2 regions of the Neobacillus sp. S1227 genome follow, and region 2 is predicted to be linked to the other one. Evidence: predicted binding sites of a transcription regulator. Region 2 holds the regulator's gene; the other holds the start of a gene.

Region 1 (4,171 bases), 2.0 Mb from region 2:
ATAATAAAACCCATAAAGCTTATAAATGGCAGAAAGTCCTTCATTCAAACCACCTCAATAGAAGCATTTCCGAACTGAAACCCGGTCCAAGTGCGGCACAAAGTCCATTTGAACCACGTGGAATATCCATTTCCATATATTGTTTTAACACATAAAGGATGGTAGCAGAAGACATATTTCCGAATTTTCTTAATACTCCGAGCGAGACGTCTGTCATCGACTCGGGAATACCGAGCGATTCAACATAGGCATCCAACACCTTTTTACCGCCTGGATGGGCAATGAAATAGTCTAATTTATCTATTTGAAGATGGTTTTCATGTAAAAATTCTTCTGCCACCGGCTTTAACCAATTATGTACGATTTTTGGAATATCACGAGAAAACCGGACAAACAATCCTTCATTTTTTATATCCCACCCCATCACATCTAATGAATCAGGGAGAAGTGCCGATTGAACCGCTAAAATGGAAGGGTATGTGGATTTCATACGAAAATCCTCGATATTACAGGAATCTCCGCATACTAAAGCACAGGCCACCCCATCTGCAAATAGAGATGTCCCAATTAAGTTGCTTTTCGATAGGTCATTTCGCTGAAAGGTTATACTGCAAAGTTCAACAGAAAGAACTAGGACTTTAGCGTTTGGAAAGGCCATGCAATATTCAAAAGCACGCGCAAGACCTGCAGCACCGCCTGCACAGCCCAATCCCCAGATTGGGATTCGTTTTGTGTGGAGATGAAAAGGCAGAAGGTTCATTATTCGTGCTTCTATACTTGGAGTTGCAATCCCTGTGGTGGAAATATAAAAAATAGCATCAATGTCTTTGTAAGGGATTTTTTTCCTTAGAAACTGATTGTTATCAAGACATTTTACAACGGCTTCCTTCCCGAGGGTAACGGCTGATTCGATGTAGACATTGTTTTTTTCCTCAAAAGAATGATTCTGCTGAAACCAGCCTACGGGGTTAACAAAATGTCGTTTCTCAATAAGTCCATTTTCAAAAGCCTTTAATAACCGCCCGATTTCTTTAAACGAACCGGAAAACAATTCCCTGGCGAACTCTGTTGCCTGAGTCTGTTTAATTTCATATGGAGGAATAACTTCTGCAACGGAAAGAATTGTAGGCATACATCATTCTCCTTAACCAAAGGTAAGGGTATTTTTTGCCAAATTAAAGAATATTATTCCAGAAACAAAAAAAACTTCCCCATTCGGAGAAGCAAACGTTTTGAAGGTTGTTGTTGTTGTGCATTTTTATTATATCTTGTAATAGTTATTCCTTCATTATATAAACTTTTCCAATTATCTAATTTAACCTGACTCTAATTTTTCCGGTTGCTTTTGAACCTCGATTTTTATTTTATTTCCCGCCATTTTCCCGCAAACCTTACATATTTCAATTTTATTATACAAAAGACGGCAATGTTCACAATAATATTTCTCCACACCAACCACTTCCAAAGAAAAAATTTTTTATTATTATCATATTTTTCTTTCCGAGTATTGTGACAAAAAATGAACTGCCGATCATCATTACGAAATCAAATTATCAATTATCTAAATCACAAGCTTAGTGTGATGTTTCACACTTTAGTCACAATTACTGGTGGGGAATTGTGACTAAAATCACTGTTATACCAACTTTTTAACATTACCATTGTAGTTAACTAAGGAATGAACAATTTGTGAATTCTTGAATTTGATATTTTCCTTTCACAATTGTTTTGTATTATGAAAGAGAAATCATTTATTTACTTTTCATTTTCTGAAGGGAGTGTAGGGGGATGGCAAAGGCGGAACTAAAGACAAAGCACCAAACAGAGATTGAAGACAGTTCTTCTTTAAAGGGGACACTGGCGTCTGTATTCATTCTAGGGCTTTTTATCATTGTTTCATGGGTTTCAGTTTACTTTCTGTTCGTAGACCGTTTTTAGGAAATAAAGGGGGGAATTATATATGCATATGCATAAATTTGAAAAAATCTGGCTGACTTTTGGAATCGGCTGTCTTGTTGTTTTTTTAACAGTAGTCGGTGTCAGCGCATTTTACCTTGGGAACAAACCAGCAAGCTGTTTAACTACAATAAATCCGGAAAAGGTTGATACCACAAAACCTTTCGATAAGCCGGGACTTCATAAGGTCGAAGGCAAAGAGTGGGATTATGAACTAGTATTTGTCGCATCTGCTTTCTCTTATAACCCTGCAAAGGTTGAGGTTCCGCTTGGAGCAAAAGTGAAAGTAATCGGTACCACCAAGGACGTTGTCCATGGTTTTGAAATGGCCGGTACCAATATTAATATGATGCTAGAACCGGGATATGTCAGCGAATACACAACAACCTTTGACAAGGCCGGCGAATTTCTAGTTGTATGTAACGAATACTGTGGAACTGGGCACCATTTAATGTTCTCTAAGATTGAGGTGGTTAAATAATGGTTAACGCTGCAGCTAAAGTAAAGGTTGACCCTCGTGACGCGAAGCTATCCATGGCGCATTTCTTTGTGGCTTTCGGAGCACTCGCTCTTGGCGGTCTGATGGGATTACTACAAACCCTTGTCCGTTCCGGAAAATTTGAACTGCCTTTGGGAATTGGCTACTATCAAATTTTAACAGCTCATGGTGTTTTAATGGGGCTAGTTTTAACAACATTCTTTATCATGGGATTTCAATATGCGGCTGTATCCAGAACTGCAGGAACACATTCTCCGGCAGCCAGACGGACCGGCTGGATTGGTTTCTGGTTAATGACTGCTGGTACCCTTATGTCAGGAACGATGATTCTATTAAATGAAGCATCTGTACTTTATACCTTCTATGCACCACTTAAAGCACACTGGATCTTTTATTTAGGATTAACCCTTGTGGTTGTCGGCAGCTGGGTTGATGGCGCTGCACAAATAATGACCTATGCGAAATGGCGGAAAAACAACCCTGGCAAGCCTAGCCCGTTGTTAAGCTTTATGGCTGTTATCAACACTGTGATGTGGATTGTGGCTACATTAGGGGTTGCTGCAACTGTTCTATTCCAATTGTTGCCTTGGTCTTTAGGTTTAGTAGATACTGTAGATGTTCTTATCAGCCGTACGTTATTCTGGTATTTCGGTCACCCATTAGTGTATTTCTGGCTTTTGCCTGCTTATATGTGCTGGTATGCAGTTATCCCAAAAATTATCGGCGGAAAGATTTTCTCAGATTCACTGGCTCGTTTATCTTTTATCTTATTCTTGCTTTTCTCGATTCCGGTTGGTTTCCACCACCAGTTGACAGAACCGGGTATTGACCCGGCTTGGAAATTTATACAGGTTATCTTAACATTCATGGTAATTATCCCGTCCTTAATGACTGCCTTCTCTCTGTTCGCTACGTTTGAGAGATATGGCCGTTCTAAAGGAGCTACTGGTTTATTTGGCTGGTTTAAAGTGCTTCCTTGGAATGATGCCCGTTTCACGGTTCCATTCATCGGTATGGCTTCATTCATTCCTGCCGGTGCGGGCGGTATCATCAATGCTTCCAACCAGATGGACCAGGTTGTCCATAATACCATTTGGGTAACAGGACACTTCCATTTGACAGCAGCAACTTCTGTCGTACTTACATTCTTCGGAATTTCATATTGGCTCGTGCCGCACTTAACCGGCCGCAAGCTGACTAAGGCGATGAACAAATTAGGTATTATTCAGGCATGGGTATGGTTTATCGGAATGGCATTTATGTCTGGTGCAATGCACTTCCAAGGCTTACTTGGCGGACCCAGACGTTCTGCATTCTCCACTTATGGCGACTCCAAGCAGGCTCTTGAGTGGATTCCTTACCAAATTGCCCAGGCAGTTGGCGGAACGATTTTATTCCTTGGCATAATATTAGTATTAGTTATTTTCATTAATCTTGCCTTCTTTGCACCAAAAGGTGAAGAAGAATTCCCTGTCGGTGAAGCAGAAAATGTGGAGGAAAAAGCACCAATGGTATTTGAAAACTGGAAATTATGGCTCGGCATCACTGCTGCCTTAATCCTGTTCGCCTACACAATACCATTCATTGATATTATTCAAAATGCACCGCCTGGGTCCAAAGGGTTTAAGACTTGGTAATTCCAGAAGGCTTCAATCTAAACGATTGAAGCCTTTTCAGATTGTCGAAAAAAGGCAGTTTCTCTCAATTTATTATTTT
Region 2 (4,171 bases):
CTTCATGTCGCGTTCATAATTGGCGGCTTTCTGTTCAAGATAAGAGCTATAATTACCGGTAAATCGCTGAATCAGGCGGCGTGATAGTTCATATACCTCAGTGACGACTTTATCCAAAAAATAGCGGTCATGCGAAACAATTAAAATTGCGCCTTCATAACCCTGCAGATATTGCTCCAGCCAGGAAAGGGTTTCGATATCCAAATGGTTGGTAGGTTCGTCCAAAATTAAAATATCAGGTCTTGTCAGCAGCAGTTTGCCTAGCGCGAGACGCGTTTTTTGTCCGCCGCTTAGACTTGAAATCATTAACGTCGTGTCAGAAAAATTTAACCCATGCAATACAGAGCGGATATCGGCCTCATACTGATAGCCGCCTTGCTCTTTAAATTTAACTTGCAATTCATCATATTCCTTTAATACTCGTTTGTATTTTTCTGGGTCTCCGAAAACAGCAGGGTCAGCCATTTGCTGTTCCAGCTTCCGGAGCGATTTTTCCATCGCTTGCAGGTTCTCAAAAACCGTCAGCATTTCCTCCCAAATGGACAAATTGGACTCCAAACCCGTATTTTGCGCCAAATAACCAACGGTAACATCCTTTGGTTTGATGATTTCCCCGCCGTCATAACCTATTTCGCCGGCGATGATTTTCAATAACGTTGATTTCCCCGCTCCATTCCGTCCGACAAGGGCAACACGGTCACGGGTTTGTAATTCTAGTTTTATATTCGATAAAATAAGTTCAGCACCATAATATTTTTGTAGTTGATTAACCTGTAATAAAATCATTTTTTTCACCTCTAATACCTTACGAATAGTGTACCGTATTAACCGATTGTCGGCAATGAAGTGAAATTTTTAATGGAATTATAAAAAAATATACTGATAGTTCAAAGTTTCACACACATGGACATAAAAATATTGTATTATTTTTTGTAGGAGGATTTCTTATATGGCTGAATTTACTCATTTTAATGAAGAAGGCAGGGCCAAGATGGTTGATGTCAGCGATAAGCCAGAAACGGCACGCACGGCAGTTGCCCAGTCCAGCATAACAGTAAGCTCTGAAATTTATGAAAAAATCACAAACCACGAAATGAAAAAGGGCGATGTCTTAGCAGTTGCCCAGGTTGCTGCGGTGATGGCGGCGAAAAAGACATGGGATATCATTCCAATGTGCCACCCAATTCCATTAACAGGTATCAATATTAATTTTTTCTGGGAGCAGGCCGGGCAGGAACAATATACACTGCATATTGCTGCATCAGTTAAAACTAAAGGCAGTACGGGGGTTGAGATGGAAGCGCTAACAGCCGCCTCTGCTTGTGCCCTAACCGTTTATGATATGTGCAAGGCAGTTGATAAAGGGATGGTGATCGGACCAACCTTTTTGGTGGAAAAAACTGGCGGCAAAAACGGTGATTTTAGAAGAGAAATCTAATATATCTATTAATATTGAAGGGTGGGAGAAATATGTCCAATGAAACGATGAAAATACCACAGGCAACAGCAAAGCGTCTGCCCTTATATTATCGATTTTTACAAAACCTTCATTCTTCTGGCAAGCAAAGGGTGTCATCTGCAGAATTAAGTGAAGCAGTAAAGGTCGATTCGGCAACAATTCGCAGGGATTTCTCTTATTTTGGTGCCCTTGGAAAAAAAGGGTACGGTTATAACGTAAACTATTTGTTATCGTTTTTCCGGAAAACTCTTGATCAGGATGAATTAACAAAGGTAGCGTTAATCGGGGTGGGTAATCTCGGCACTGCTTTTTTACATTACAATTTTTTAAAAAATAATAACACAAAAATCTCTTGCGCCTTCGATGTGGATCCCGGAAAAATCGGCGGTTCAATAGGCAATGTTCCCGTTTATTCGATGGATGATTTAGAGCAGTATTTGATCGAGGAAAATATTTCGGTGGCGATTTTGACGGTGCCGGCTCCGGTTGCTCAGCAAATCACAGACAAGCTAGTGAATACGAAGGTAAAAGGGATTTTAAACTTTACACCAGCAAGACTGAATGTCCCTCCATCTATCCGCGTGCATCATATTGACTTGGCGGTGGAGCTGCAGTCACTTGTTTACTTTTTAAAGCATTATCCAAGCGAAGTAGTTGAAGAATAAATAATAAATGGGCTTCTCGCCAAAATAGGTGAGAGGCCCATTTTTCGTTTGGAAACATTTTTCCTATACAGCTCACTATACAAAAGAAGTTAAAGCGGGTAAAATGAATTTACAAATAAGTATTGTAATCCAATAGGGAAGGTTGGGATTAAAATGACAAAAACAGTTCGCTCAATCCCACGGCCGTTAGTGAAAACAAACCAGTGGGTGATTGTTATAAGTGTTGTGTTAACATGGTTATCCGGACAGGAATGGTTTTTGTTAGTGCCGTTTAGTGCCGGTATGTTTGGTCTTTTATTCGGATTTAATCCGATTATGCAAATAGCAAAACTGTTTTTAAGAAAGGATCCAAAGGCTTATATACCGGAGGATTGGGAGCAGCAGCAATTTAATCAAAAAATTGCCGTATCGTGTTTGGGAATTGGATTTGCAGGATTCCTGCTGGGATGGAATACTGTAGGCTATATATTTACGGTTATGGTTGCTGTGGCCGCCTTTATCGCGATACTTGGATTTTGCATCGGATGTTTTATTCATTATCAGTGGAACCAATACCGTTATAAAAGGGCGAACCAATAAAGTTAGAGGTCTGAATTATTCAGCCTCTTTTTTTGTTTTTTTGCTTACATTTTACCTAGTCCTAAGGATAAGGGGATTGCAGTTGCGGTCGGTATTGTGTTGACCTTGTCGAGGGCGTTCTGTGATGTATTCTTTAAAACCTATCAACAGAATGCGCTAAAGGAAACCGGAGATTAATAAGAAAGAGGCTGTTTATGTGACAGCCTCATTTCTTCATTTGCCCCTTATATTTAAAATGAAAAACAATCATCTTTAAGGCTGATCCAAAGTCAAAGGTGGCCAGGATGACCAAAAGGTAACTAAAGAAGCCCCAGCCATTGTTTTGAACATCATCGATGGCAAAATAGGTGAACAGGGCCCCAAGTATTAAATAAATCAAACCGGAAAACAAAGGTGAACGTCTCATAGAAATCCTCCGATAAAGTTTTGAACTGCCTCTGCCTCACGCATCAGCCGCTCAATGTCATCCTTATAAACCGACTGAACAAGGACGACCATCGTGTTCATAGATACATGGGCGAAAATCGGCACCAGGATCCGTTTAGTTTTTACATAAAGAAAAGCAAAGGTAAAGCCCATCGCCGAGTAAATAAGCAGATGCTCAGGCTCCATATGGACAAGCGCAAAGATCACCGAGCTGATTAGCGCAGAAATAAAGAAATTAAACCGTTTATAAAAAGCCCCAAAGATAATTTTTCGAAACACAATTTCCTCTAAAATCGGGCCGATAATACTCGTTACAAGAATGGCTAATGGAAAGGCATTAATTATCGTGAGGATTTCCTGTGTATTTTTAGAGCCCAATTCAATCCCAATAAGGCGCTCAATGATGGCAGCCGCATATTGGGCAAAAAGAGCAAGGAAAACCCCTAAAATCGCCCACATTATCGAATGCCCGATGGAAGTGTTTCTTTTACTATGGACTCCAGGCTGCATTTCTTTTCTTAGGATAACAAGAATGAGGAGAAAGGCAAGGGTGAAACTAGTGATCAGCCAAACCGGCACCACAAATTCCTGACTCCATCCAAAAAGGCGAAATCCAAACATAAATGCTGGAATCCCGGCAAAGCTGGAGAGCTGCATGGCAATATAAACAATAAGGACAATCCAGTATTCCTTTTTCAAATCATTACTCCTTTTCAATCTAGTTTTTCCAATCGAAATGTAATCAATCACTATTCTTCATTCTACCTTTAATAACAAATTAGTTTCAATTTTGAATACTTGCTTTGAAAAATATTGAATAGGAAAATTGTATTTTATCCATACTTTATAAGGTGGAAAAAAAGGTATCTTTTTTTTAATATTTTTATGCATCAGACTTGCAAAAGATTTTAAGATTCATTATTATAATAATTGTGTTAGCACTCAGTGATGTTGAGTGCTAATAATGACTGATAACATAGAATTTGAGGAGGTTGTTTTTAGTGTTAAGACCATTAGGTGATCGCATTATCATCGAACTAGT

The links. Region 2 encodes Rex, which represses fermentation and respiration genes when NADH is low (regulators of the CRP and FNR family bind a similar motif). Its sites were predicted from a motif close to TTGTGAAATATTTCACAA; they were not measured.
Region 1: a site for Rex is predicted at 1,576-1,593, ahead of ACZ5AE_RS20300 (cytochrome c oxidase subunit 2A). Genes of this name have one in related genera too.

The regions. Positions count from the first base shown of each region.
Region 1 covers NZ_AP038276.1:4,057,918-4,062,088, forward strand. The annotation lists gene ACZ5AE_RS20290 (isoprenylcysteine carboxyl methyltransferase family protein) at 1-14, opposite strand, end outside; gene ACZ5AE_RS20295 (type III polyketide synthase) at 41-1,132, opposite strand; gene ACZ5AE_RS20300 (cytochrome c oxidase subunit 2A) at 1,789-1,938, shown strand; gene ACZ5AE_RS20305 (cytochrome c oxidase subunit II) at 1,961-2,437, shown strand; gene ACZ5AE_RS20310 (b(o/a)3-type cytochrome-c oxidase subunit 1) at 2,437-4,092, shown strand.
Region 2 covers NZ_AP038276.1:254,737-258,907, forward strand. The annotation lists gene ACZ5AE_RS01410 (ABC-F family ATP-binding cassette domain-containing protein) at 1-786, opposite strand, end outside; gene moaC (cyclic pyranopterin monophosphate synthase MoaC) at 950-1,438, shown strand; gene ACZ5AE_RS01420 (redox-sensing transcriptional repressor Rex) at 1,471-2,124, shown strand; gene ACZ5AE_RS01425 (DUF4395 domain-containing protein) at 2,278-2,703, shown strand; gene ACZ5AE_RS01430 (YdiK family protein) at 2,909-3,109, opposite strand; gene ACZ5AE_RS01435 (lysostaphin resistance A-like protein) at 3,106-3,828, opposite strand; gene groES (co-chaperone GroES) at 4,131-4,171, shown strand, end outside.